3 regions of the Streptomyces sp. NPDC041129 genome follow, and region 2 is predicted to be linked to each of the others. Evidence: riboswitches for the same ligand, from Rfam matches in the RefSeq annotation. Region 2 holds a riboswitch; each other region holds the start of a gene.

Region 1 (9,548 bases), on a different contig from region 2:
CTCCTCCAGCCGCTCCAGACCGTACGGGGTCGACACGGTGAGCCCGCCGACATGGGTGCTCAGCGCCGGGCCCTCCGCCGAGACCACGGCGAAGTCGTACACCGGCAGACCCTCGTCACTGCGGTCGATGCCGAACACCTCGCACACCACCCCCAGCTCGAAGGGATGCACGCCGTCCAGCAGCACTGCCGCCACGTTCCTCAGCATGCTGCCAGTGTGCCCCGAAGCTGGCAGTAAATCGAGGGTGGGCGGCAGTCCTGCCACTGTTGGTAAGGAGCATCCGGCGCGACAGTGGTGTCATGACCGGAAACCAGATCGAAGGCCTGATCGGAATGCTCACCACCCTCGGCATCCTGGTCCTCCTGATCCTCCCCTCCGTCCTCGGCATCGCCCGCGACAGGCGGGTCGACCGGCAACTCAGGGAGGCTCAGGAGGCCCGGGGTGCGAAGAGCCGGGAGAAGGAGGCTCAGAAGTCCTCGTCCAGGTCGACCGTGCCCTCCACGGCCACCTGGTACGCCGACGGGCGGCGCTCGAAGAAGTTCGTCAGCTCCTGAACACCCTGCAGCTCCATGAAGGAGAACGGGTTCTCCGAGCCGTACACGGGGGCGAAGCCCAGGCGCGTCAGGCGCTGGTCGGCGACGCACTCCAGGTACTGCCGCATCGACTCGGTGTTCATACCCGGGAGGCCGTCACCGCACAGGTCGCGCGCGAACTGCAGCTCGGCCTCGACGGCCTCCCGCAGCATGTCCGTGACCTGCCCGCGCAGCTCGTCGTCGAACAGGTCGGGCTCCTCCTTGCGGACGGTGTCGACCACGTCGAAGGCGAACGACATGTGCATCGTCTCGTCGCGGAACACCCAGTTGGTGCCGGTGGCCAGACCGTGCAGCAGACCCCGGCTGCGGAACCAGTAGACGTACGCGAAGGCACCGTAGAAGAACAGGCCCTCGATGCACGCGGCGAAGCAGATGAGGTTCAGCAGGAAGCGGCGGCGGTCGGCCCTGGACTCCAGCCGGTCCAGCTTCTCGACCTCGTTGATCCACTTGAAGCAGAACTCGGCCTTCTCCCGGATGGAGGGGATGTTCTCCACCGCCGCGAACGCCGCCGCCCGGTCGGCCGGGTCGGGCAGGTAGGTGTCCAGCAGCGTGAGATAGAACTGGACGTGGACGGCCTCCTCGAAGAGCTGGCGGCTCAGGTAGAGCCGGGCCTCGGGGGAGTTGATGTGCTTGTAGAGGGTCAGCACCAGGTTGTTCGCGACGATCGAGTCGCCCGTCGCGAAGAAGGCGACCAGACGGCCGATCAGATGCTGCTCGGCCGGCATCAGCTTCGCGAGGTCGGCGACGTCCGAGTGGAGGTCGACCTCCTCGACGGTCCAGGTGTTCTTGATGGCGTCCCGGTAGCGCTCGTAGAAGTCCGGGTAGCGCATCGGGCGGAGAGTCAGCTCGAAGCCCGGGTCGAGCAGGTTCTTGGCTTCGGTGGTCATTACTGGCAGGCCTCGCAGGACTCGGGGTTCTCAAGGGAGCAGGCGACCGCGTCGGGGTCGGCGATCTGCTGTACGGGGACAGTGGCTGGGGTCTGCGCCCGCGCGGCGCGGGCGATCCTCGTCGCCGGGCGGGAGCGCAGGTAGTACGTCGTCTTCAGGCCCGACTTCCAGGCGTAGGCGTACATCGAGGAGAGCTTGCCGATGGTCGGCGTCTCCAGGAACAGGTTCAGCGACTGCGCCTGGTCGAGGAACGGGGTCCGCGCCGCCGCCATGTCGATCAGGCCGCGCTGCGGGATCTCCCACGCCGTGCGGTACAGGGCCCGTACGTCGGCCGGGATCCAGGCGAAGTCCTGCACCGAGCCGTTCGAGTCGCGCAGCGCCTCGCGGGTACGGGCGTCCCACACGCCCAGGTCCTTCAGTTCCTTCACCAGGTACGAGTTGACCTGAAGGAACTCACCGGAGAGCGTCTCGCGCTTGAACAGGTTGGAGACCTGCGGCTCGATGCACTCGTACACGCCCGCGATGGACGCGATGGTGGCCGTGGGCGCGATGGCCAGGAGCAGCGAGTTGCGCATGCCGACCTCGGCGATCCGCGTGCGCAGCGCCGCCCAACGCTCCGGCCAGGTGAACTCGACGCCGTAGTGATCGGGGTGCAGGACGCCCTGCGCGGTACGGGTCTTCCGCCAGGCCGGCAGCGGGCCGTTGCGCTCGGCGAGGTCCGCGGAGGCCTCGTACGCGGCGAGCATGATCCGCTCGGCGATCCGCGAGGACAGGGCCCTGGCCTCGGGGGAGTCGAAGGGCAGCCGCAGCTTGAAGAAGACGTCCTGCAGGCCCATCGCGCCCAGACCCACCGGACGCCAGTTGGCGTTCGACCGGCCCGCCTGCTCGGTCGGGTAGAAGTTGATGTCGACCACGCGGTCGAGGAAGGTGACGGCCGTGCGGACGGTCTCGTCGAGCCTCTCCCAGTCGAGGTCGCCGGTCGCCGTGTCCACGAAGGCGCCGAGGTTGACCGACCCCAGGTTGCAGACCGCGGTCTCGCCGTCGTCGGTGACCTCCAGGATCTCGGTGCACAGGTTGGAGGAGTGCACGACATGGCCCGCGGTCGCCGTCTGGTTGGCGGTGCGGTTGGCCGCGTCCTTGAAGGTCATCCAGCCGTTGCCGGTCTGCGCGAGGGTGCGCATCATGCGGCCGTACAGGTCCCGGGCGGGCATCGTCTTCTTCGCGAGCCCGGCGGCCTCCGCCCTGCGGTACGCGGCGTCGAACTCCTCGCCCCACAGGTCCACCAGCTCCGGCACGTCCGCCGGGGAGAACAGCGACCACCGCCCGTCGGCGTCGACCCGGCGCATGAACTCGTCCGGGATCCAGTGCGCGAGGTTCAGGTTGTGCGTCCGGCGGGCGTCCTCACCGGTGTTGTCGCGCAGCTCCAGGAACTCCTCGATGTCGGAGTGCCAGGTCTCCAGGTACACCGCGGCGGCGCCCTTGCGCCGGCCGCCCTGGTTCACCGCGGCCACCGAGGCGTCCAGCGTCTTCAGGAACGGCACGATGCCGTTGGAGTGCCCGTTGGTGCCCCGGATCAGCGAACCGCGGCTGCGGATACGGGAGTACGACAGGCCGATGCCGCCGGCGTGCTTGGAGAGGCGGGCGACCTGGTGGTAGCGGTCGTAGATGGAGTCCAGCTCGTCCAGCGGGGAGTCGAGGAGGTAGCAGGACGACATCTGCGGATGCCGGGTGCCGGAGTTGAAGAGGGTGGGGGAGGAGGGCAGGTAGTCGAGCCGGCTCATCAGCCCGTAGAGCGCGGCGACTTCGTCCACCGAGCGGGCGGTGTCGTCCTCGGCCAGTCCGGCGGCGACGCGCAGCATGAAGTGCTGGGGCGTCTCGATCACCTCGCGGGTGATGGGGTGGCGGAGCAGGTAGCGGCTGTGCAGCGTGCGCAGGCCGAAGTAGCCGAAGCGGTCGTCGGCGGCCGTGTCGACCAGCGCGTCGAGCCGCTCGGCGTGCAGCCGTACGAACTCCGCGGTGCGGTCGGCGATGAGACCCTCGCGGTGGCCCACGGCGACGGACCCGGTGAAGGACGTGACGCCCTGCGAGGCGGCCTCGGCGCGGATGGAGATGGTCAGCAGCCGGGCGCCCAGCCGGGAGTAGGCGGGGTCCTCGGAGATCAGTCCGGCGGCCGCCTCCGTGGCCAGCTCGCGCAACTCCGCCTCGTCTGCCCGGGCGGACCGGCCGCGCAGCGCGGCCGCGGCGACCCGGCCGGGGTCGGCGTCGGGGAGGTCGGCGGTCAGCTCGGTCAGGGTCCGCAGCAGCGCGGCACCGGGACCGTCGGTCTCCACCGGGGCTCCGCTCGCCGGGATGGCTGAAGCCGGGTCGGCTGGCGCGATGGTCACGTGGGGCTCTCCCTCGCTCGGCATGGGGCCTTGCGGAGGGCAGGGGGCAGCGCGAGCGCGCACGGCGTCGCGTCCCCGGCCCATTCCGCGAGGCCCGGACGTCGATGAGCACCCGGACCGGACGGCCGGGCGCGCGCTGACGGCAGGTCCTCGGACTGGAACAGGCGTGCGGAAACACGCAGGTACACCGTTGCGGGACAGTTCCGGATTCGCACCGGATTCCCCTGCGGCGACAGCGAGCATGAGCATACATCTAGTGCCGGGCTGTCGTGTCACCCCCACATGTTGTGCCTGTTGCGTGTTGTGGTGGCTCCGCAGGGTCAGCTCGCACGACAGCGGGCCGCCGTGGGTGGTGCCCTCGGCGGCCCGCTGCGGGGTGGTGCGTGACCGGTCGCGCTAGTGGGTGCTTCCCGCGGTGGCGGGCGGGAGCTCCACCTCGACCCCCGGGTCGCCCGCGTCCGCCGTGTAGTCCTCCGGCCTGGTCTCGTCGAGGCCCTCCGGGGCCTTCACGGCCTTCAGGACGAAGGTGAGCACCACGGTGACCACGACATTGAGCACGAACGCGGTGAGGCCGATGTAGCCGATCTCCCCGATGCCCGGGATCTCCTTCGCGGAGCCGCCGAAGTGCTTCTGGGTCGGCGAGGCCACCCCGTACGCGGCGAGCGTGCCGTACACCATGCCGACCGCCCAGCCGGCGAGCAGCGCCCAGCGGTGGAACCAGCGGGTGAACAGACCGCCGACCAGGGCCGGGAAGGTCTGCAGGATCCAGATGCCGCCCAGCAGCTGGAAGTTGATGGCGACCGTCTTGTCCATCGTCAGGACGAAGACCAGCGCGCCCACCTTCACCAGCAGCGACACGATCTTGGAGACCCGGGTCTCCTCCTTCGGCGTGGCGTCCGGCTTGATGAAGTCCTTGTAGATGTTGCGGGTGAACAGGTTCGCCGCCGCGATGGACATGATGGCCGCGGGCACCAGCGCGCCGATGCCGATCGCCGCGAAGGCCACACCCGCGAACCAGTCCGGGAACATGTTCTCGAAGAGCTGCGGGATCGCCAGCTGGCCGTTGGTGACCTTCACCCCGGCCGCGATCGCCATGAAGCCGAGCAGGGCCAGCAGACCCAGCATCAGCGAGTACAGCGGCAGGAGCGTGGTGTTGCGGCGGATCACCTCACGGCTCTTGGACGACAGGGTCGCGGTGATCGAGTGCGGGTACATGAACAGGGCGAGCGCGGATCCGAGCGCCAGGGTGGCGTACGTCCACTGGCCGGCCTCCGGCGGTGCGAGCGCGCCGCGCGGCTTGCCGGTCGCCGGGTTGACCTGGCTGAAGGCGTCGCCGGCCTTGGCGAAGACGTCGTCGAACCCGCCCAGCTTGATCGGGATGTAGATGATCGCCACCGCGATGACGATGTAGATCAGCGTGTCCTTCACGAACGCGATCAGGGCGGGGGCACGCAGCCCGGACGAGTAGGTGTACGCGGCCAGCACGCCGAAGGCGATCAGCAGCGGCAGGTCCTTCACGAACCAGTTGGTGCTCTCGCCGCCGCCGACGCCCATCACGTCCAGCACCGCCTGGATGCCCACGAGCTGGAGCGCGATGTACGGCATCGTCGCGAGGATGCCGGTGACCGCCACGGCCAGCGACAGGCCCTTGGAGCCGAACCGGCCGCGCACGAAGTCCGAGGTGGTGACGTAGCCGTGGCGGTGCGAGACCGACCAGAGGCGGGGCAGGAACGTGAAGATCAGCGGGTAGACGAGGATCGTGTACGGGACCGCGAAGAAGCCGGCCGCGCCCGCCGCGTAGATCGCCGCCGGTACGGCGACGAAGGTGTACGCCGTGTACAGGTCGCCGCCGAGCAGGAACCATGTGATCCAGGTGCCGAACGACCTTCCGCCCAGGCCCCATTCGTCCAGGGAGTGCTCGTTGTCGGCCTTGCGCCAGCGTGCGGCCAGGAAGCCCATGACCGTGACGGCCAGGAAGAAGAAGATGAAGACGCCGAGCGCGACGCCGTTGACGTCGTCCTTCACTTCGCCGCACCCCCGTTCCGGGCACCGCGGTCGCGCTGGTCACGCTGCCACAGCTTGTACGCCAGCATCGTGAGCGCGGTGGAGATGAGCACCCACAGCATCTGGTACCAGTAGAAGAACGGGATCCCGATGAACGCGGGGTCCGTCTTGGCGTACGAGCCGACCCACAGCATCGCCACGAAGGGCGCGACGAGACACAGGCCGATGATCACCCGGCCCGGTGTCACCACCGGTGGTCTCACTTCTTGCGTTTCGGACATGCCACGGCTCCGTCCCCTCGCTGATCACCTGTGTAATGCGCAGGCAATCTAGGTGACGCCGTCACGGCAGCGGAAGACCTCGTCCGCATATCGGCATATCGATTTCGCGTGCGGAGCGTGAAGGTTTCCGGCGCCGGTCAGTCCTGGGGGCGCTTCAGGCGGGCGACGAACTTGTACCGGTCACCCCGGTAGACGGACCGCACCCATTCGACCGGCTGTCCGTCGCGGTCCAGGGAGTGGCGGGAGAGCATCAGCATGGGCAGACCCACGTCGGTGCCGAGCAGTCCCGCCTCGCGCGGGGTGGCCAGGGAGGTCTCGATGGTCTCCTCGGCCTCGGCGAGATGGACGCCGTAGACCTCGGCGAGCGCGGTGTACAGGGAGGTGTACTTCACCAGCGACCGCCGGAGCGCGGGGAAGCGCTTGGCCGACAGATGGGTGGTCTCGATGGCCATGGGTTCGGCGTTGGCCATGCGCAGCCGCTCGATGCGCAGCACCCGGCCGCCGGCCGTTATGTCGAGCAGCTCGGCGAGCCGGTCGTCGGCGGTGATGTACCCGATGTCCAGCAGCTGCGAGGTGGGCTCCAGGCCCTGGGCGCGCATGTCCTCGGTGTAGGAGGTCAGTTGCAGCGCCTGGGACACCTTCGGCTTGGCGACGAAGGTGCCCTTGCCCTGGATGCGCTCCAGCCGGCCCTCGACGACGAGCTCCTGCAGGGCCTGCCGGACGGTCGTGCGGGAGGTGTCGAACTCGGCCGCCAGCGTGCGCTCCGGCGGGACCGGCGTGCCCGGTGCCTGCGTCTCCGTCATGTCGAGCAGGTGCTTCTTCAAGCGGTAGTACTTGGGCACGCGCGCGGTACGGACGGTCGTGCCGGCCTCGTGCTCCGCACTGCTGACGTCGGTGCTCATGCTCTGCCTTCCCGGCTCCGGATGCCGAAAGCGACCGACCGACCGTCGGCCACGGCTCACATCGTGGCACGGCTTCGTGTGTCGGGCTCCACCCGCACGCTCCGTGATCCCCTCTGTATACCGGCGCGCCCTCTGCTGGTCTAGTCCAGCGGCCCCGGCGTGACCTCCGGGCGCGCCGGGGCGGGCGCGCCGGACGTCTCCTATATGCCCTGCCAGTCCGGCTTGTTGGCGTAGGTGTGGCGGAAGTAGTCGGCCAGCTTGAGCTTGGACGCGGCGGCCTCGTCGACGACCACCGTGGCGTGCGGGTGCAGCTGGAGCGCCGAGGCCGGGCAGACGGCCGCGACCGGCCCCTCGACGGTGGCGGCGACCGCGTCCGCCTTGCCCTCGCCGGTGGCGAGAAGCACCAGGTGGCGGGCTTCCAGGATGGTGCCGATGCCCTGGGTGATCACGTGGTGCGGCACCTGATCGATGTCACCGTCGAAGAAGCGCGCGTTGTCGATCCGGGTCTGCTCGGTCAGCGTCTTGATCCGGGTGCGCGAGGCGAGCGAGGAGCACGGCTCGTTGAACCCTATGTGTCCGTCCGTCCCGATCCCGAGGAGCTGCAGGTCGACCCCGCCGGCCTCGGTGAGCGCGCGGTCGTAGGCCTCGCAGGCCGCCTGGACGTCCTCGGCGGTGCCGTCCGGTCCGATGAAGGCCTCCATCCCGATGCCGAGCGGCTCCAGCACCTCCCGGCGCAGCACCGAGCGGTAGGACTCGGGATGGTCGGCGGGCAGTCCCACGTATTCGTCGAGCTGGGCTATGCGCGCCCCGGAGGTGTCCACCGCACCGGAGCGCCACTTGCGGGCCAGTGCCTGGTAGATGGGCAGCGGAGTGGAACCCGTGGCCACACCGAGCAGCGCGTCGGGCTTGCGTCGCAGCAGCTCGGCCATGGCCTCGGCGATCAGCTCGCCGCCCGCCGCGGCGTCCGGAACGATGACAACTTCCACGCTGGGCCTGCCGTTCTCAAGAGGGCTTGAAGTCTGGGAAACCTGCCATGTGGTTTAGACCAATCTAACAGAATGGACGGCCGAGGGCAGGGGGTCGTGAGCCGCTCGCCGTCGTTTTCTAGTGATCGCTACATTAAAACTGTACTACGCGGGCCGGACATTTCTCTAGGGGTCGCTATAGAATGCGGTCCATGGTGACCGCTCGGGAGACGAACGCGCAGGCCAGGCCGTCGAGATCGCGTGGGCGCCCGCGCTCCTTCGACCGGACGACCGCCCTGGAGAAGGCGCTGACGGCCTTCTGGCAGCACGGCTACGAGGCGACCTCGGTCTCCGACCTCACACGGATCATGGGCATCGGCGCCCCGAGCCTCTACGCGGCCTTCGGGGACAAGCGGACCCTGTTCGAGGAGGTCGTCCGGGTCTACACCGGTACCCACGGCGCCTTCGCCGACCGGGCCCTCGCCGAGGAGCCCACCGCCCGGGCCGCCGTCGAGCGCACGCTGCGCGAGGCCGCCGCCCGGTACACCGACCCCGAGCACCCCCGCGGCTGCCTGGTCGCGCACGCGGCCACCAACTGCACGAGCCCCGAGGTCGAGCGGCTGCTGCGGGACCGGCGCGACGCGTCCCTGGCCGCCCTGGACTCCCGGATCCGGGCCGACGTGGCGGCCGGCCTGCTGCCCGCCGGTACGGACGCCGCGGCCCTCGCCCGGCATGCGACCGCGGTGCTCCACGGCATGTCCCAGCAGGCCCGGGACGGCGCGGACCGGACGGAGCTGGAGGCGCTCGCCGAAATTGCCATGGCCATCTGGCCCCGCGGCTGAGCCGGGCGGGCTAGGCTGCGTGGCATCGCGTGCCGTCTCAACGCGTGCCCGCGCGCGCATGGACACGCCCTCGTGGTCTAGTCCACAATGCGTAAAGGGATTCCCTAGGGAAAAATGCACAGCTTCCGTCTTCCCCGCACAGGAAGACGGACCGAGGACCCGGAGCTCTCTGCCCTGACTGCCCCGGCTCCTCGGACTTCGGCCGGACGGGACCGCACACCCCGCGGCCGATGATGCTCCGGGCTGCGGTGCCGGAAGGGTTGAGGGTCCCTTCCAGGCGCCGCGGCCCGCGGGTGTTTTTCGGTCACCCGTGCGGCCCCGGGTACGCTCGCAGCGTGCCCTCCATGAACGAACTCGTACGCCAGCACACGGCCCTCGACGACTCCGACCTCGAGTGGCTCCACCTGCTGGTCTCGGAGTGGCAACTGCTCTCCGACCTCTCCTTCGCCGACCTGGTCCTGTGGGTCCCGACCAGTGACGGCACCCGTTACGTCTCGGTCGCCCAGATGCGCCCCAACACCGGTCCGACCTCGTATCAGGACGACATGGTCGGCCATCTGGTCCCGCGCGGCCGGCGGCCCATGCTGGACGCTGCGCTGGACGAGGGCCGGATCGTGCGCGAGGGCGACCCGGAGTGGCGCGAGGAGGTTCCCGTCCGGGTCGAGTCCATCCCCGTGCGGCGCTCCGGCC
Region 2 (9,548 bases):
AGGCGTCGACTACGCGAGAACGGGTGAGAAAACGCACTCCCTCGGGTGCCTCGAGCGAGAAACCGCTCCCTCGTCCGGGTACGACGTCCACGATCAGCCGGGTGTGGCTCCAGGCCTCGTACTGGCTCCGCGACATCCAGAAGGTCACGGGCTCCTCGACGCCGTCCACCGCCAGTTCGGCCAGCAGTATGTCCGAACCGCCGGTGCGGAACTCGCCGTCCGGGTAACACATGGGTGCGCTGCCGTCGCAGCAGCCGCCGGACTGATGGAACATCAGCGGACCGTGCTCGGCCCGTAGTCGGCGCACCAGCTCCGCGGCCCGGGGGGTGAGTTCGACGCGGGGCAGTTCCTCTTGCATGGTCACCGTCCTGGAGTACCGGGAGCTGGGATCTCGTCGAGTCTCACGTGTCCTCGGCGGCGCGTCCAGCATGCGGGGGCCACGTCCGGTGACGTCGGGGGGAGTTGAGGACGTTCGCCGCCCCGGTGAGTACGCCGGCAGGAGCCTTGGACGAGTGTTCGACTTCCGTTTCCGGCGCTGTATAGGATCCGCCCTGAATTGATCATGTAACCCGAGAGGGTGCACGTGGCGAGGGGGGCGGTGTGCACGATTCCGCATGCTATTGGCATGTTCATGGCAATCATGACCTCGGGTCGAGGGCGCCGCGTCCGGACGTGGGCGCCGGTGCGCGCGGCGACCGCAGCCACGGGCACGGCGAACTCCGACCACTCGAAGGAAACCGTTGAAGCCGATAAGACAGCGGCTGTCGGTGCCGGTCGTCACCCTGGTGGCCACCGCGCTCACGCTGCCGCTCACCCTGCCCGCGCAAGCGGCCGAACCCGCACCGCCCAAGGGCGCCACCCAATGGCGGGCTCCTCACACCAAGGACGTCGACAAGCCCGCCTCGGTACCCGCCGGGGACCGGGACAAGGTGCTCGCCGAGCACTACCGGAAGTCCTCCGACCGCGCGTTCACCACCTCCGGTGACGCCACCGGCTTCCACCTGTTCGTGGCGGGCGAGAAGGACGGCTACGCGTGGAAGACCGCCGCCACGCTGAGTGAGCCGGGCTTCGACACGGACAGCTGGGTCGGCAACGCCTGCCTGACCGCCTCGGGCAGGCGCGCGGCCGTCGCCTACGCGCCCCGCACGTTCACCAACAAGCCCGAACTGATGGCCCGGGGGGCGTTCACGGCCCTCGTGGACCTCACCACGGGCAAGGTCACCAAGCTGCCCTTCACCGCGTCGCTCGCCTACTTCTCCCCGGGCTGCGGCACCGGTGAGCGCGCCGTGTTCACCCAGCTCTCCGACGACGGCGACAAGAGCCAGCGCTCCCGCCTGATCCAGGTGGACGCGGCCACCGGCAGGCAGGACACGCCGCTCACCTATCCGGGCGAGGTCACCTCGGCCGTCCCCACCCGGAACGGCATCGTCGCCGCGCACGGCAACCGGCTGGTGTTCGCGGGCTCCAAGGGCAGGCTCACCGAGATCGCCGCCACGCGGACGGTCCCGTTCCAGCTCACCGTGGACAGCGCGGGCGGTGTGACCTACATCGACCGCACGAAGACCAGCGGCACGCGGAAGACCTCCACCAGCTACGCGCTCCACCTGGACGCGGGCCGGCTCGGCCGGAAGCACGCCAGGGCCACCACGATCGCCCAGGGCAGGCTGACCGACTGGGACCTGGCCTCCTCGGCCGACGGAACCGTGTTCGTCACCGGCAAGGCGAAGACCACCGGTGCCCTGCCCGGAACGGTGAAGAACCCCGGCCACATAGCCAAGGGCGCCCTGATCTCCAGTCACGGCCACGCCGCCGTCACCACCGCATGGGCGGACGGGGAGGCCGCACCCCTGCGTGGCGACGAGGCGGCCACCGCCCGCACCGCCCGTATGACGATGCGCCTGCTGCACAGCGGCACGACGGTCACCCTGGACTCGCGCCCCGGTACGAACCGGATCGGCGGGCGGAAGGCCGCCCGGCAGGGAGCGGCCTTCTCGCCCGCGCTGCCGCGGGCCGGGAAGGCCTCCGAGGGCCCCTCCACGCAGACCGTGCGCATCCAGCCGCTGTCGGCGTCGCCCACCGGGCCCAGCGAGGACGAGACGGAGCGCACCTGCGGTGTGGCGCGCAACGACGTGCACAAGATGGCGTTCCAGCCCACCCCCCGCCAGGTGGAGTGGGCCGTGGACCAGGCCGTCGTCGGCAAGCTCGACTTCTACCGCTCGCCCAACTGGAAGGGCACCGGGATGGGCGGCTACCAGCCGCAGGGCCTGTTCCCGGCGGTGGTCCTGGAGGGTGACCCCAACGGCCGGCTCGACACCGAGGACGGCACCAACGACCGCTGGCACATCCCCGCGCAGATCCTCCTCGGGGTCACCGCCCAGGAATCCAACATGTGGCAGGCGGGCCGCTACGCCGTGCCCGGCGTGACCGCCAACAGCCTCATCGGCAACTTCTACGGCATCAAGTACTCCGCCGACGGCACCCAGAACGACCCCTGGAAGATCGACTGGTCCAAGGCCGACTGCGGCTACGGCATCACCCAGGCCACGGACGGCATGCGTCTGCCCGGTCACGACCAGCCCACCAAGTCCGTCCTCCAGCAGGAGGCCATCGCTCTCGACTACACCGCGAACATCGCGGCCGGCGCGCAGATCCTCTCCCAGAAGTGGAACGAGACGCGCAAGGCCGGACTGAAGGTCAACGACGGCCACCCGCAGTGGATCGAGAACTGGTTCTTCGCCCTGTGGGCGTACAACTCCGGCTTCTACGCCGACGCGGACTCCGCCGGGCACCAGGGGGTGGGCTGGACCAACAACCCGGCCAACCCGCTGTGGAAGGCCAACCGGCTGCCCTTCCTGGAGAGCGCGGTCGGCGGCGACGACTACAGCCACGCCGCGCACCCGCAGGACTGGCCGTACGAGGAGAAGGTGATCGGCTGGGCCGCCCGTCCCATCTCCGCCATGTTCGCCCCGGGCGACATGCAGGCCGGTTACCGCCCCGCCTGGTGGAACACCATCGGTGACCGCAGTAACGCCAAGCCGCCCGTCGACCTGTTCTGCGACTCCTCCAACAGTTGCGAGCCGTCGAAGATCGGCGACAACGACTCCAACGACCCCGGCCAGGGCGCCTGCACGCTCGACTCCGGCACCAGTGACACCAACCCGCACTGGCTGCACTGCTGGTGGAACAAGTCCGTCCAGTGGAAGAACTGCACCACCGGCGCGCAGTGCGGCAACCAGGTCCACCGCTTCAACACCAGCTACCCCGAGCAGCCCGACGCCAACTCCTACCCGCCGCGCTGCAGCAGCGGTCTGGCCTCCGACACCCTGATCGTCGACGACGTCCCCGACGGTGTCACCCCCGCCGGATCCGCCGGCCGCAGTTGCGGTGCCGTCAAGTCGGACGGGACGTTCACCCTGAGCTACAACGCGTGGAACGGCACCTACCCCGGCAAGATGGACACGCACCAGATCGGCGCCGGTTACGGCAACCACTTCTGGTTCGCCCACACCCGGCAGCCCGAGTCCGGCGACAAGGCCGACCGGATGGAGGTCACCGGCACCTGGAAGCTGGGCAAGGCGGTCCCCGGCGGCCAGGCCAGGGTGTACGCGCACATCCCCGACCACGGGGCGCAGACCGGTGAGGCCGTCTACCGCATCAAGACGCCGTTCGGCGTGAAGACCAGGACGATCTCCCAGTCCGCCAACCAGTCCAACAAGTGGGTCGACCTCGGCGCCTACCGCTTCAACGACAGCATCCCGGAAGTCAGCCTGTCGAACTTCAACAGCGGTGGCACCGGCGACAAGGACATCGCCTACGACGCCGTCGCGTTCGTGCCCGGCAACTACGACGGCATGCCGAACATCGCCTTCTCCGACCCGGACGTCAACTCGGCCCAGCCCGGGGACATCACCACCCCGCAGGACATGACCCCCGACGGGGTGGTCATCGGAGATCCGCTGGACTCCATCCAGCAGCAGTACTCCGACCCCAGGCACACCTACGTCCCGTGGTGCGCGGCCAAGCCCTTCGGCTGGGGGACCAGCCGCAAGATCTGGACCAACCGCACCGAAGGTTGCATCAAGGGCCGCTTCGGGTTCGTAAAGTCGGTCAACGGGGAGGTCACCGGCACCGCGACCTTCGAGTTCCAGGCCGAGATGAAGCTGTACCCCGACGAGACCGGCTGGAACACCGCGTTCAAGTTCCGGATCGTCGACGCGACCGGCGAGGCGATGACCGAGCCCATCTACGTCACCGTCGACGACACGTGCAGCCTGGACTGCAAGAAGAACGGCCCGCGCTCGGATTCCGGCAACCTGTGGTGGGAGTACGGCCTGGGCGACAAGCACGTGTACTCCATGTCGCAGATCTGGAACTGGGGTGAGTCCAGGCCGTCCGACCTGGCCTTCCTCAAGTGGTCGATGAGGGGCGAGATCGGCGGCGTCATGTCCGGCAACGACACGGACGTCACCAGCGGCGCCGAGGCGCAGATCCGCTGCGACTCCACCGTCCCGCAGGCCTACCCGGGCTGCGTGTTCGACCGGTACAAGCCGACCTACGTGATGAACTCGAAGAAGTTCCCCGCAGCGGCCGCCCACGCCTGGCTCGTCCAGAACAAGCTCCCCGGGCACTTCGGCAGCAAGACCCTCGGCACGCCGCTCACCTACCTCGGCAGCAACGTGATGTCGGCGAGCGATCCCACCAAGAAGCAGAGCACCGCCAACCGCGAGGTCATCTGCCCCAGCAGTTGGCCGCGCAACCCGGACGTCACCCTCTCGCCGGAGCTGAACGAGGGGGACCCGCCCAAGGACGACAGACCGTCCTGTGACGAGTTCGCCTTCGCCGCCAGCTACGACAGCGCGGGCATGGCAAACGGATACAACCCGGTCGCCTCCGGCGACGAGTGCCTGCAGACCTACGCCAAGAAGGGCAGCGACGGCATCTGGCACCTGCTGTCCGATCCCCGCTACCCGCTGCCCGAGTGGAACGAGAAGTGCGGACGCGCCACCATCTCCAACAACCAGAACACCCAGTCCATGCGGCCCTTCGGACAGTTCATCGTCCGCAACAGGCTGACGGACAAGGACCAGTACTGGCTCGACCTCGACGGGTTCACACCGTGACCGTGAACCGCTGAACAGCACTGTGGCCCGGAAGCCTTCCGCTCCCGGGCCACAGCCCTGTACAGGGGCCGGCTACCAGGCGATGAGACCCTCGCGCACCGTCGGCAGGTGCGGGGCCCGGCGGCCCATCACCGTGAACGGGCGGACCCCCTCCAGCGCGTCCGCCACCGTGCCCAGGTAGTCGGCCAGCGACGGAAAGGCCGGCTCGGGGAAGCTCTCCTCCTCGTACCTGCACAGGGGTGCCGGGTCCTGCCCGCCGGACACGTCGAGGAACAGCCCGGAGTGCGCGTCCTTCTGCCGGAAGGCCGGAATCCAGCCTTCCTTCCAGTACTCGTAGCGGGAACCCGGCTCCCGCATGGATTCGCTGGCCTGCCTGTTGCCCGTGTACAGCGAGCAGATGAGCCCGACGTCGTTGAACACCAGGCCGGAAGGGAACGGGGCGTCGCCGCCCGGAACGTCGTGGAAGGTGCGGGCGGCCGGGGCCCGGTGCTCGGCCGTGCTGCCGTTGTTCACCATCAGGACCTGCCGCAGGTCGGCCGGCAGGCCCACCCCCATCCGCGACTCGGCCCGCACGATCTCCTCCTCCGTCGCCGGAGGGTTCAGGGCGTCGGCGTGCGCAGGGGCGTTCACGGAGATCCAGCGGGCGATACGGGACCACGCCTCGACTGCGCTGCTCAATGCGGCCTCTTTCCTCACGGGAGCGCTTCGTGCCTCGGAGCTGAGTGAATGATCGCACGAATGCCCCGAGGCGCCTCAGGTCCCGCTCTGGCCCAGCGGCGTTCCCAGTGCCACGTTCCAGCGCCCCGCCCGGCCGCTGAACTCGGTGGCGGTCAGGGGCGGTACGTCCATCCGCCAGAAGGCGGCCTCCGGAGCGCCGAGCACCCGCACGGTCACGGCCCGCACGACCTCCGGCTCGACCACCGCCACCGTCCGGCCGGCGGACCGGGCGGCCTTCTCCAGCCAGCCCCCGACCCGGGCGCACAGAAGGCGCACCGACTCTCCGCCGTGCGGGCTCGCCGCGGGGTCGGCCAGCCACCGGGCCAGCGCCTCCGGCTCCCCTACGCCCACCTCCTCGAGCGTCCGGCCCCGCCAGCGGCCCATGTCGAGCCCGGCCAGGGCGGGTTCGGCACATGCGTCGAGACCCAGCGCGGCCGCCGTCTCCCGGCAGCGCACCGTGGGGGAGACCAGGGCCGTGGCGGCGGGCCGCAGTTCGCCCGCGGCCGACCGGGCACGCGCGGCTCCGGCAGCCTCGAGTGAGCACCCGTCGTCGAAGCGGGCCTCCCGCACGGCCGGGTTCATCGCCGGTGAGATCAACATCACTCGGGTCGTCATGAGGTCGCCTGCATGGTCAACAGCCCTTTCGGCGCAGGGGTTTCACAGCGTACGGCGGCTGTGGGGCGCACCGCCCCGCACCCGTGCGCCCTTGGCCGCACCCGCGCTTCGCGGTACCTTCTCGGCGATATCGACGACGGAATGCGGAAGCCGGTGGGAATCCGGCACGGTCGCGCCACTGTAAGCCCCGTTCACACCACTCCTGGTGCGGGCCGGGCAAGTCAGACCCGCCCGTCGTCCCGTGCACCACCGAGCAGGGACGCGAGTTCCCCAGGAGGTCCTGCCATGGCGCAGTCCGCCGTACAGCCCACCACCAACCCCACCGCCATCCCCGCCAAACTGCCGATCGGCGCCATCGCCCCGTGGGCGGTCTTCTTCGGCGTCCTGATGCTGGTCCTGCTCTACTTCGTCGGCGCCGAACAGGGCGCGACCTCCGTGATGTCCGGCGAGAACGTGCACGAGTGGGTGCACGACGCCCGTCATCTGCTCGGCTTCCCCTGCCACTGACCGGGGCGAGGAAACGTACGAGCTCATGAACTCGGCAACGGTCCGTAACCTGTTGGTGCGTGGCATGCTCGCGGGACTCGCCGCGGGCCTGCTCGCCCTCGTCGTCGCCTACTTCCTCGGTGAGCCGCGTGTCGACTCGGCCATCGCCTACGAAGAGGCGCACTCCCACGAACACGGCATGGAGGCGGTCTCCCGCACGATTCAGTCGACCGCCGGCCTGTCCACCGGCGTGCTCGTCTACGGCATCGCGTTCGGCGGCATCGCCGCCCTCGCCTACTGCTTCGCGCTGGGCCGCGTCGGCCGCTTCGGGCCGCGTGCGAGCGCGCTGCTCCTGGCGGTGGCCGGCCTCGTCGCCGTCTACGTCGTGCCGTTCCTGAAGTACCCGGCCAACCCGCCGTCCGTCGGCGACCCCGACACGATCGGCAAGCGCACGGCGCTGTACTTCCTGATGATGGTCCTGAGCGTGCTGCTGGCGGTCGCCACGGTGATCCTCGGCAAGCGGCTCGCCCCCCGTCTGGGCAACTGGAACGCGACGGTGGCCGCGGGCGCGTTCTTCCTCCTGATCGCAGGGCTCGCCTACGCGTTCCTGCCGGCCGTCGACGAGGTCCCCAAGGACTTCTCCCCGAGTCTGCTGTGGCAGTTCCGTCTGGCGGCGCTGGCCGTCCAGGCGACGCTGTGGACGGCGTTCGGGCTGGTCTTCGGGGTCCTCGCGGAACGCGTGCTCACCGCGGAGCGCCGGGCAGGCGAGCGGCAGGCGGCCGGGCTGCGCGCCCCGGCCGCGCACCACTGAGGCAAGCGGCGCTACGGCGCGAGGCACCGGCCCGCCCGCGGGCCGGTGCCTCGCGCGTTCGCGGGCCGGTGCGTCGCGTGTTCGCCGCGGACCCGCGGCCGTCGTCAGAAGCGGTCCGCGGGGCCCGGTTCAGAAGGCGTACCGGATGCGCAGCCAGGGAGCGTGCGCCGCGACCAGCCCGCGCAGGTCGTCCACGGCCCTGGCTTTGACCAGGTGGTCGTAGCGCACGTTCAGCGCCCCGTTCTCGGAGCGTTTGCCCTGCTGGATGCCGGGCCGCCAGAGCACGTCCTCGGCACGCGGATGCCAGCCGAGGTTGACCTCGTGCAGTTCCCGGTTGTGGGTCAGCATGATCACCTCGGCGGCCGCCTGCCGTTTGACCCGGTCCGGGAGCACGTCGTCGAGCTGCCGGAGCAGCTCGGTCCACGCCTCCTGCCACCCGGGGCGCAGCACCACGGGGGAGAGGTTGAAGTGCACCTCGTACCCCGCGTCCAGGAAGTCGGCCGCGGCGGCGACGCGCTCGGCCACCGGTGACGTCCGGATGTCCAGCAGCCGGGAGTCCTCGCCGGGCATGACCGAGAACCGGACGCGGGTGCGGCCCCGCGGATCCAGCGCCAGCAGATCCGGGTTCACGAACTTGGTGGCGAAGGACGCCTTGGCGGTGGGCCACTGCCGGAAGGCGTGCACGAGGTCGGCGGTGTTGTCGCAGATCAGCGCGTCCACCGAGCAGTCGCCGTTCTCGCCGATGTCGTAGACCCACGCCTGGTCGTCGCACTGGTTGGGTTCCCGCTTGGGCCCCTCTCGCGCGATGTGGTGCCCCAGGTGGGCGATGATCCGCTCGATGTTGGTGAAGACGGTGACGGGGTTGGCGTACCCCTTGCGGCGCGGCACGTAGCAGTACACGCAGGCCATCGCGCAGCCGTTGGACGGACCGGGAGCGATCCAGTCGGCGGACCGGCCGTTGGGCCGCGTGGTGAGCGTCTTGCGTTCGCCCAGCACCAGCGTCTCGCCCTTCACCCGCACCCAGCGCCCGACGTTCCCCTCGTTGCCGTGCAGCTCGGGAATGCGCCAGTGGGAGTCCACCTCGACGACTCGCGCGGCCGGATGGCGGGCGAGGATCTGGCGGCCGCGGGGCGAGGCGGCGGCAGCGGGCTCGCAGTAGATCGTCCGCACGGGCAGCAGCCGCCGGGCGGCGTCGGAGTCGCGGAACGGCGGACCGGTGGGCGGCGTCCGTTCCGGCTCGTCGCCGGGAGGCGCGACGCCGGGCAGGGCGTCGAGCCCGAACAGCGCGCCGTCGTCCGGCTCGGTGGAGAAATCCCTCATGTGCGGTTCGCTGGGTTTCCTCGCCGACGTCGCATACGCGCCACTGTACGCAGTCGCGACAGGAGGGAACGAAGGCCGTCAGCGGTTGAGCCGGACGATGGAGGCGTTCAGGGCGGCCGCGAAGGCGCACCAGGCGGCGTAGGGCATCAGGGCCCCGGCCGCGGTCCGGTCGGTGCGGGCGACCTGCCTGATGAGCTGCGCGTTGCCGAGGCTCAGCAGCACATTGCCGGCGAGCGCCGCCTTCGGAGCGCGGTGGGCGAAGAACAGTCGGCTCCACGCCGCGTTCAGCGCCAGGTTCGCGGCAAGGTCGCGCATGATCGCGGCCCGCCGGCGCGGATCCGGGGCGCGCCCGGGCGCGTGCCCCGCCGCGTAGGCGATCGACGCGTACAGCGGGGTCCACACCACGCCGAACGCCCAGGCCGGTGGCTGCCAGGACGGTTTGCGCAGCGAGGCGTACCAAATGCTGTCCGGATCGGTCG
Region 3 (9,548 bases), on a different contig from region 2:
CTGGCCGAGGCCGGTGACGGTGCCGACGACCTGGCCCGAGTAGTCGGTGACGACGATCTGGTTCCTGTAGCTGTCGCTGAGGAAGACCTGCTGGTGGATGCCGTCGACCACGGTGTCGTCGACGTTCCAGACCGGAATGGACCGGTCGGTGTCGGCGTACGACGGCGCGGCGAGCGCCATCGAGCCGATCATGGCCGCCAGGGCGGCGGCCGCGGGAAGGGTGCGCATACGCACGCTGATTCGAACCCCCCGGAACGAATGAGGAGATGGAGTGCCACGCGGCACGGCCGGTGTAGAGCCCCCTGGGTGCCGGGCGTGGCGAGTGAGCGAAGACTAAGGCACGTGGCCGGTAAAAGCGCTGGTGGCCCCAGGTTTCCTTGCCCGGGGGAAACTCGCTCTACCAGGTGAAACCCGGCTGAACCGGCATGCAGGCATCGGTCCTGCCGCCGTTCAGCACGGCCGCGGACTCGGGTGCCTTGGCCGGGGCCGCGGACTTCGGGTAGGTGCCGCCGGTGCGCCAGTCGGCGCCCACGGTCAGCGTGACGCCCGTGACGTCGGTGGACGCGCGCACCTGGGTCAGCGGGATGCCGAGGGCCTTGGCCACGGCCTGGGCGTCACCCTCCAGGTGGTGGCTCGGGTACAGGACGGCGGTGGTGGTTCCCGTCGCGGCGGTGGTGGTTCCCGTCGCGGCCGTGGCGTCCACGGCGGCCTGGGCGAACCCCTTGTCCCGCAGCGTCCGGACGACTGCCTCGGCCCGGTGGAGCACCGGGGCCTTCGTGCTGGTCCCGGTTGCGTTGCGGACCCGCACGGTGAGGGTGCCGGCCGGGGCGGCGGGGTCGTCCGACACCTGCTCGGTGAGCTGCTGCCCGGCCTTGCCGTCGAGTGGGGTGTCGGTGCGGACCATGGAGACGAGCTGGTCGGCGTCCTCGGTGGCGGGCACCAGCCGGTTGCGGTCCTGGGACCACTGCACGGTGGGCAGCGTCGTCATCGTGATCCGCTCGGTGGGGACCTTCTGCAGCTCCGTGGACAGGTCGTACAGCTTCTTGACCGTGCCCAGGCCCTCGTCGACCGTCAGCGCCTTGGTCGCGGTCTCCGCGAGCCGGCGCATCTCGGTGGGGTTGCCCAGGGTCGCGTTCTCGCGGAGCTGGCGGACCATCGCGTTCATGTACATGTGCTGGGCGTGGGTGCGGCCGATGTCGGTGCCGTCCTCGAAGCCGTAGCGGGTGCGCAGCCACTGCAGGGCCTGCTTCCCCTTGACGTACGTGGTGCCCGCCTTCAGTTTGAGGCCCGAGCCGTGGCCCTCGGCGGTGTGCGACCAGACGTTCTCCTTGACGCAGACCGGGACGCCGCCGATGGCGTCCGCCATCGAGACCACGCCGGAGAAGTCGACCATCATGAAGTGGTCGATGTGGATGCCGGTGAGCTTCTCCCAGGTGGCGACGGTGCAGCCCGGGCCGCCGCGGCCCAGCGACTCGTTGGCCATGGCCAGGGTGAGCGCGCCGTACACCTTGCCGCCGTCGGGGTCGGTGCACCTGGGGATCGGGATCATCGTGTCGCGCGGCAGGCTGACCACGGACATGTTGCCGCGGTCGGCCGAGACGTGCAGCAGCATCTGCACGTCCGCGAGCGGCGGGCGGCCCACGTCGCCCTTGGAGCCGCCGAGCTTCAGGTCCGCCGCGGTGTTCCGGCTGTCCGAGCCGAGCAGCAGGATGTTCAGCGGGGTCTGGCCCTCGGCATTGGGGGCCGCCTTGGGCGGCGTGGAGTCGCCGAGGTTCAGCCTGGCCTTGGTGAGGTTGGCGTTGAGGTGCTCGTAGTAGAGGTATCCGGCGACCGCGCCGCCGAACATCAGGGCCGCCAGGGCGAGGGCCGACCAGCGCAGTATCCGGCGCGCGCGGCGCGGTCTGCCGGATGTGTCGTCGTCCCCGTGGCCGTCGTCGTGCCGGCCGCGGCCGGCCGGCCGCGGCTGTGCGTCCAGCGTCATTCTCTGCCTTCCCACCCCGACGACGGCGCCTGCCGCGTCTCCGGCTGCACCGGATCGCACACATTATCGGCGTGACGCGATGAGATGGGGTGAGTGGTGAGATATGCCACTCCCGTACAACCTTCGAAGGGGTTGACGAACCAGGCCTGACTCACCAGTAGTTCGGGCGGTGAGGGGGTGTCAGGGGTGGGTCCGGCCCACGGCCGGCGGGGCCGGTGCGATGTCCGCCGCCCGGGCCGGTCCCACGTTGGCCACCGTGACCAGCGCCGCCACGGCGAGCACGGCCGCTGCCACTCCCCTGGCGGTGGGCGTCCGGCCGCCCGGGCGGGCCCGGACGTGGGCCGGTGCGCCGGGGTGTCCGTAGGGTTCGGATGTACGACCGGGCACGACGACCTCGCAACAACAGCGGTCTGTTAAGCATGCTTAATCCGCCGTTTAACCTAGAGGCTGGCGGACGTGAACGGCAAGGCCTGCAAGGGGAGTTGGGGGTGACGGGGAGATGCCGGAACGGGACGATCCGCAGGTCGTGGGGCGGCGCGTACAGCAACTGCGTACCGAACGGGGGCTGACGCAACGGCAGTTGGCGGAGCCTGCCTACACGCCCGCCTACATCTCCACCCTGGAGGCGGGCCGGGTCCGCGCCTCCGACGAGGCGCTGCGGCACATCGCCGGCCGGCTCGGGGTCGCCTTCGAGGAGCTGGCCGTGGGGAGGCCCGCCCATCTGGCGACCCACCTCCGGCTGCGGCTCGCCGAGGCCCAGCGCGTTCTGGCCGACGGCGACTGCGAGGAGGCGGCCGCCCAGTACGCCGGGCTGCTCGCCGAGGCGGAGGCCCACGGGCTGCCGGCCGAGCAGGCCACCGCGCTGCTCGGGCTGGGCGAGTCCGCCCTGCAGTCGGGCGAGCTGGGCCGGGCCCGCGAGCACTTCGAGCGGGCCGAGGAGCGCCTGTCCGGGGAGTCGCTGGCCGCCCGGGTGCCCGCCGTCCGCGGCCGGGCGGTCTCCCACTACCTCGCCGGTGAACTCCGCTACGCCGTCTACCTCCTGGAGTCCGCCCTCGACGAGCTGAACCGCGGTGGACTGCACGACCCGGACGCCCTGCTGCTCCTCTACGCCGGCGTCATCGGCCCGTACATGGACATGGGCGCGCACGCCCGCGCCGCCCAGGCCGCCGAGTTCGCCCTCGCACTCGCCCCGCAGGTCGCCGACCCGGCGCTGATCGCCCGGATGCACCGCACGGTCGCCCGCACGCTGCTCGCCGAGGGCCGTCTCGCCGAGGCCGACGCCTCCCTGGCCAAGGCCGCCGAGCTGAACCGGCAGCTCCAGCTCCGCACCGAACTCGCCAACTGCCACTGGATGCGCGGCTACGTCTGCGCCCAGAACGGCGAACTGGACCGCGCCGAGGCCGAGCTGCGGCAGGCCCTCGCCATGTTCTCCGAGACCAGGGCGGCCCTCTACCGCAGCCAGGCCGCCGTCGAGCTGGCCGACGTCCTGCACCGGCTCGGCAGGTCCGCCGAGGCGGCCGAGCTGCTGAACGGGGTCCTCGGGGACTTCTCCTCCGAGCGCGGCGCCGTCCACGCGGCCGCCGCGCACCGCCTCCTCGGCATCATCGCCGAGGACGCTCGCGACACCGAGGCGGCCGAGGAGCACTACGTCCGCGCCCTCAGCCTGCTGGAACGCGCCGGGGCGGCCGGCGACCTCGCCGACCTGTGCCGCCTGCTGGGCGACCTGCTGCGCCGCACCGGCCGGGTGGAAGCGGCCCTCGACGCCTACCGCACCGGCCTGGGCCACCGCACCGCCCCGGGCACCACCACCCTCGGCCCGGCCCCGGTCCCGCCTCCGCTGTGACAGCTTCCGGGACGGGGCTCGGTGCGGTGCCGGTCGCGCCGTGTTCTCGGCCGCCGGCCGGGCCCGGTGCCCGGTTGCGGTCGGCTTCGGGCCGGGTGAGCTGCCCCGAGCCTCCCGGGCACCGGTCTCTCAGACCTCGGCCCGGCCCTGCTTGCGGATGTCCGCCAGACGCAGTGCGCCGATCTGGACGGCCGCCTGGGTCGCCTCGTTCGGCACGTCGCCCAGGCCGCCGTTGGTGAGCGCGAAGGAGTCCTCCCCGACGCGTACGGCGGCCACGTCCATGGTGAGGACGACGTCCTGGCCGTCGGGCGTCGTGGTGTAGAGGGTGAGCCGCAGGCCCTGGCGCGCGTCGCCGACCTGCGGCAGCGGAGCCTCCTGCACCTGGACGTCCTCCACCAGGCCGTTCTCCGTGGTGGCGGTGAACCGGGCGCAGCGCGCCGGCATGGTCCGCAGCCAGGCCAGGGCGGCGTCCACGTCAGCCGGGCGCCGCGCGCCGATCTGGTAGCGGAGCTGGGCGTCGGTGTCGGCGTCGTCCAGGCCGACGGCGACCCGGCCGGGGGCGCCGAGGAGTTCGTCTGCGTAGAGGGCGTCGAGCAGGCGCTGGCACTCCGCCGTCCGCGAGCTCGCCTTCAGCAGGCCGTCGCGCCAGGTGGCCGCCCCGCGCGTCGCCGACCAGGGGGCGCCGAGGTCGTTCTGGGTCAGGAGCGCCGCCCGGGCCTGATCGTCGGTGAGCAGGGTGCCGTCGCCACGGTCGGACGCCTTCGGTGTGGGCGAGGCCGAGTCGACGGTGGGCAGCGGCTGCTCGGCGGTCGGCGGGTGCTCCAGGCCGAGGGCGGCGCAGCCGGTGAGGGTGAGGAGGCCGGCCGCGAGAGCGGCGAGCGGGAGGGCACGGGGGCGTATCGCGGCGGTCATCGGGGGGCCTCCTGTGCGGGCCGGTGGTGGTGCCACCTCTCACGCCACCACCGCCACCACCGGCTCACCAGCGCTCCGGGCCGTCCGGGTGAGGATGCGGGGCCGGCGGCGTCGGGCGCGCCGGGCGAGCCGTCCGGCCGGGCGAGGGGCCGGGCCCGATCCGGTGCTCCTGGCGAGGTCCGGCTCCTCCGCTGTCCCGGGTGTCCGCCTCGGCACCGGCTCGGTTCGGAGCAGGGGTGAATGCCCCCGCGGCTCTCACGTCGCCCTTGAGGTGCCCCTTCCCGGCCTTCCGCGCGAGGGGCCGGGCCCGATCCGGTGCCCGGTCGCAGCTCCCGCGGCTCTCGGCGCTTGTCCGGGGTCTCCGCCTCCGGGGTGCGGGGCGGTCGTCGTGCGGCCGGGGAGAGCGGGCGGCCGTAGGCTGAGGTGGCCTTCGTGGCGAGTCCTCGGGTCGGGTGGTGGAAGGAGACCGTCGTGGCCGGGCAGTCCGGTATTCCTGTGATCATCGACTGTGACACCGGCGTCGACGACGCCCTGGCCCTGCTGTTCGCCGTACGCCACCCGGGGCTGGATCTGCGGGCCGTCACCTGCGTGGCCGGGAACACGGACGTGGACGGGGTGGTCCGCAACACCCTGACCGTGCTGGAGCGGGCCGGTGCCCCCGACATCCCGGTGGCGCGGGGCGCCGAACGTCCGCTGATCGAGCCCGCCCGCTCGGCCCGGCATGTGCACGGCTCGGACGGCATGGGCGACCTGGGCCTGCCCGCGCCCACCCGCACCCCGGCCGACGTGGACGCCGTGACCCTGCTGCGCCGGGAGATCCTGGCCTCCCCCCGCCCGGTCACCCTCGTGCCCACGGCCCCGCTCACCAACATCGCCCTGCTGTTGCGCACCCACCCCGAAGTGACCCGCAACATCGAGCGGATCGTGTTCATGGGCGGCGCGGTCGCCACCGGAAACGCCACGCCGGTCGCCGAGTTCAACGTCTGGCACGACCCCGAGGCGGCGGCCGTACTGCTCACCGCGGGGGTGCCGATCACGATGTACGGGCTGGACGTCTTCATGCAGGTCGTCGTGCCAGGCACCGATGTGCACCGGCTGCGCGGCAGCGCCGATCCGGGCACCCGGCTGGCCGGGGAACTCCTCGCCCACCGGCCCACCGCTCAGGGCGGCGCGCCGGAGGCCGAGGAGGCGGGCGGACTCGGTGACGCGGGCGCGGTGTGCGCCGTCGCCGATCCGGCGGGCATCGCCACCCGGCGCCTGCCGGTCGAGGTCTCGCTGGCTCCCGGTCCGGCCCGCGGCCAGACCCTCGTCGACCGCCGCCCCCGCCCCGGCGAGTCCGAGATCCACGAGGGAGTCCGCGAACAGGCCCTGGTGGACGTGGCGTTGCAGGTGGACGTGGACCGGTTCGTGAAGCTGTACCTGGAGACCGTCGAGGGGCCCCGGGTTCCGGCGGGGTGAGTCACCGGGGACGCGGGGCCCAGGGTGTCAGTCGGACGTGGCCGTGACCCGTGCCGTCCAGCGCTCCTCCACCCGCGCCAGCCGCCAGTAGGCCAGCGCGGCCGCCCACACCACCACGAACAGCCCGACGATGACGTAGCCGACGCTGTCCAGGTCCAGTCCGGCGATCCAGCCGGTCACGGCGTCGCCCAGGGCGAACTTCTCGTGCAGGACGCCGACCAGCTCGATGGTGCCGATGAAGAAGGCGACGGCGATGGACAGTCCGGTGATGGTGAGGTTGTAGAACACCTTGCGCACCGGGTTGGAGAACGCCCACTGGTAGGCGAAGTTCATGAACGTGCCGTCGAGGGTGTCGAACAGGCTCATCCCGGCGGCGAAGAGCAGCGGCAGGCACAGCACCGCGTACCAGGGCAGTCCGGCCGCCGCGCCCGACCCGGCCATCACCATCAGCGTGACCTCGGTGGCCGTGTCGAAGCCGAGCCCGAACAGGAAGCCCAGCGGGAACATCTGTCCCGGCCGGGAGACCGACCTGGTCAGCCGCCCCAGTACGCGGTTCATGAACCCCCGCGAGTCCAGGTGCTGTTCCAGCTCCCGCTCGTCGTACGTGCCGGACCTCATCGCCCGGAACACCCTCAGGATGCCCGCCAGCGCGACCAGGTTGAGCGCGGCGATGAGGTAGAGGAAGGTGCCGGAGATCGTCGTGCCCATGAAGCCGAGCACCTGGTGGGTGCGTGAGTGCTCGTCCATGACCCGGCCGGCGAGCCGGGTCCCGCCCGCGATCAGCAGGGCCAGCAGCACCACCACGCTGGAGTGCCCCAGCGCGAACCAGAAGCCCACCGACACCGGCCGTCTGCCGTCGGCCATCAGCTTGCGGGTGGTGTTGTCGATCGCGGCGATGTGGTCGGCGTCGAAGGCGTGCCGCATGCCCAGGGTGTAGGCGGTGACGCCGAGGCCGACGCCGAAGACGTCCTGGCCGACCTTGTAGTGCCCCGGGGCGACGAGCAGGAACAGCACCCCGAAGGCGACGACGTGCAGGGCGGCGATCACCGCCAGCAGCCCCGCCGTCCTGATCGTGTCCTCGCGTCGCCATCGGAAAGCGGCGGCATCGGCCATCGGATTCACGCTCCAGCACCTCGTGGATCATCTCGTGAGCTGCCGTGGCCGGTCTCCTGGCTTACGGGGTGGTGCGTTCGCCGTCCCTGCCTTCCCAGCCGGGTGAACGGCCAGTGGCCCGGCGGACGCCGGACGGGACGGGAACTCCCCGATCACAGTGGCGAGGGCCGCGTCGGCATGGACCCCTGAGGGGGCGTCACCGACTTCCCGAGCACCACGGCCCGCCCACCGTAGGCAGGTGAACGCTCGTCCGCATAGCCGCGCACCGGTGCAGGTACTCAAGATCACACGCGGCACGGCCCCCGCCGTCTGGCAGGCCTCGCGGCTGCCGCGAGCGGCGGGGGTCGTGATGTGCGGGAGGTGAGGGGCGGCCGGTCAGCCCTGCGCGCCCCGCTTGCGGCGCGCGAGGAGCACGAACGCGGCGCCGCCGGCGACCAGCACGGCGGCCCCGCCCGCGATCAGCCCCGAGTTGCCGCCGCCACCGGTCTCCGCGAGGTCGCCGCCGTCGTCACCGCCACCGTCCGGCGTGGGTGCCGAGCCGGCCCGCGACTCGGAGGCGGACGGGGCAGGCGCGGACTCCGAGGAGGCCGGGGACGGTGCCTCGGACGACTCCGAGGCGCTCGGCGCGGGCGGGGCCGACTCCTCCGCGGGGGCGCTCGGCGACGGGGACTGCGGCTCCTCCGGGGTGCTGGTGCAGTCCTTCGTGCCGCCGTTCCAGGCCGCGATCAGCTTGTCCTTGATGACCGGGTGGTCCGGGCCCTTGGGCAGGTCCCCGTGCTCGAAGCCGTCACCGGCGTCGGTCCTGCCGTCGAACCTGACCGCGCCCCGGTAGAGGTCGATCTGGGCGAAGCAGCCCGCGTCCGGTACCGCGATGTCGAGGGAGTCGGTCTCGCCCGGCTTGACGGCCACCGTGTCGAAGTCGACGAAGACCTGCTCGCCCGAGGTGGCGAAGCTGGCGCCGTGGGCGAGGTAGGAGGCGAGCGAGGCGGTGCAGCCGGCGGCGTCCTCGGCGGCGCGGACCTTGACGTGGACCTTGCCGTCCTCGGTCGGCCTGAGGTTCTGGTCGTCCACCTTGACCGAGTCGAAGAAGTTCACGCCGTCCAGCGAGAACCGGCAGCGGTCGGTGCCGGTCTCGGTGCCCGCGCCGGTGCCGGGCGCGTAGTGGCCACCGGACTTCCAGCCGTCACCGCCGTGCGTGCCGTGGGCCCAGGCGCCGGAGGCGGCGGCGACCGAGGCGGCGCAGAGGGCGAGTGACGCGGCGCCCGTCCCCAGCAGGCGGCGCGCGGTGACACGTCTGGCTATGGACATGGATATCCCATCGCAGAAGCTCGAGTGAGCGAAGAAGTCAGGAGAGACACCCGGCGCACTGGTCACATGCGCCACAGTGTGAGGCCATGGTGATCGGCCCTGTTGAAACCTGTCAACCTGCGTGAATACAAGGGTCGTTCATGGGGTCGTCACAACTCCATCACACGGGGAATGATCCGCTCCCCATCGCCCCAAGGTTCCCTTTCCGGGCAATGTGGACAGTCTCTGTACTGTCGTCCTTCCCGAAGGGAGCCCGTATGGCAGACCTCTCGTCCCGGAACCCCGACTGGTGGCGCCAGGCCGTCATCTACCAGGTGTATCCGCGCAGCTTCGCCGACGCCGACGGCGACGGGCTCGGCGACCTCAGGGGAGTCACCCAGCGCCTCAACCACCTCGCCACGCTCGGCGTCGACGCCCTGTGGCTGAGCCCCTTCTACCCCTCGGAACTGGCCGACGGCGGCTACGACGTCGCCGACCCCCGGGACGTCGACCCCCGCCTCGGCACCCTGGACGACTTCGACGCGATGGTGGCCGAGGCCCACCGGCTCGGTCTGAAGGTCGTCGTCGACATCGTCCCCAACCACACCTCGCACCAGCACCCCTGGTTCCAGGAGGCGCTGCGGGCCGGCCCCGGCTCCGCCGCCCGGGACCGCTACGTCTTCCGCACCGGCCGCGGCGCGCACGGTGAACTGCCGCCCACGGACTGGCAGTCGGTGTTCGGCGGCAGCGCCTGGCGGCGGGCCGCGGACGGCGAGTGGTACCTGCACCTCTTCGCGCCCGAACAGCCCGACCTGAACTGGGAGAACGAGGAGGTCCGCGCCGACTTCCGCACCACCCTGCGCTTCTGGTCCGACCGGGGCGTCGACGGCTTCCGCGTCGACGTGGCGCACGGCCTCGCCAAGGACCTCGCCGAACCGCTGCGGGACATCGGCG

The links. A riboswitch is a leader RNA that binds a small molecule or an ion and turns the genes downstream of it on or off. The one in region 2 is predicted to bind cobalamin.
Region 1: another riboswitch for cobalamin. It lies ahead of ACZ6B1_RS11710 (ribonucleoside-diphosphate reductase subunit alpha); the one in region 2 lies ahead of ACZ6B1_RS13565 (CbtB domain-containing protein).
Region 3: another riboswitch for cobalamin. It lies ahead of nicT (Nickel transporter NicT); the one in region 2 lies ahead of ACZ6B1_RS13565 (CbtB domain-containing protein).

Annotation. Positions count from the first base shown of each region.
Region 1 is NZ_JBVIYV010000002.1:769,601-779,148, forward strand. Features, by position in the region: gene ACZ6B1_RS11695 (helix-turn-helix domain-containing protein) at 1-207, opposite strand, end outside; gene ACZ6B1_RS11700 (hypothetical protein) at 300-554, shown strand; gene ACZ6B1_RS11705 (ribonucleotide-diphosphate reductase subunit beta) at 467-1,480, opposite strand; gene ACZ6B1_RS11710 (ribonucleoside-diphosphate reductase subunit alpha) at 1,480-3,864, opposite strand; cobalamin riboswitch at 3,989-4,113, opposite strand; gene mctP (monocarboxylate uptake permease MctP) at 4,261-5,889, opposite strand; gene ACZ6B1_RS11720 (DUF3311 domain-containing protein) at 5,886-6,149, opposite strand; gene ACZ6B1_RS11725 (GntR family transcriptional regulator) at 6,287-7,051, opposite strand; gene nagB (glucosamine-6-phosphate deaminase) at 7,252-8,037, opposite strand; gene ACZ6B1_RS11735 (TetR/AcrR family transcriptional regulator) at 8,229-8,858, shown strand; gene ACZ6B1_RS11740 (sensor histidine kinase) at 9,203-9,548, shown strand, end outside.
Region 2 is NZ_JBVIYV010000003.1:162,073-171,620, forward strand. Features, by position in the region: gene ACZ6B1_RS13545 (DUF779 domain-containing protein) at 1-358, opposite strand, end outside; gene ACZ6B1_RS13550 (SMP-30/gluconolactonase/LRE family protein) at 741-5,120, shown strand; gene ACZ6B1_RS13555 (SMI1/KNR4 family protein) at 5,193-5,798, opposite strand; gene ACZ6B1_RS13560 (histidine phosphatase family protein) at 5,874-6,452, opposite strand; cobalamin riboswitch at 6,547-6,701, shown strand; gene ACZ6B1_RS13565 (CbtB domain-containing protein) at 6,738-6,959, shown strand; gene ACZ6B1_RS13570 (CbtA family protein) at 6,985-7,749, shown strand; gene ACZ6B1_RS13575 (spore photoproduct lyase family protein) at 7,879-9,069, opposite strand; gene ACZ6B1_RS13580 (TspO/MBR family protein) at 9,148-9,548, opposite strand, start outside.
Region 3 is NZ_JBVIYV010000005.1:201,710-211,257, forward strand. Features, by position in the region: gene ACZ6B1_RS18830 (NHL repeat-containing protein) at 1-228, opposite strand, end outside; gene ACZ6B1_RS18835 (LCP family protein) at 398-1,981, opposite strand; gene ACZ6B1_RS18840 (helix-turn-helix domain-containing protein) at 2,481-3,824, shown strand; gene ACZ6B1_RS18845 (hypothetical protein) at 3,954-4,736, opposite strand; gene ACZ6B1_RS18850 (nucleoside hydrolase) at 5,208-6,194, shown strand; gene nicT (Nickel transporter NicT) at 6,222-7,307, opposite strand; cobalamin riboswitch at 7,337-7,541, opposite strand; gene ACZ6B1_RS18860 (LAETG motif-containing sortase-dependent surface protein) at 7,683-8,615, opposite strand; gene ACZ6B1_RS18865 (glycoside hydrolase family 13 protein) at 8,873-9,548, shown strand, end outside.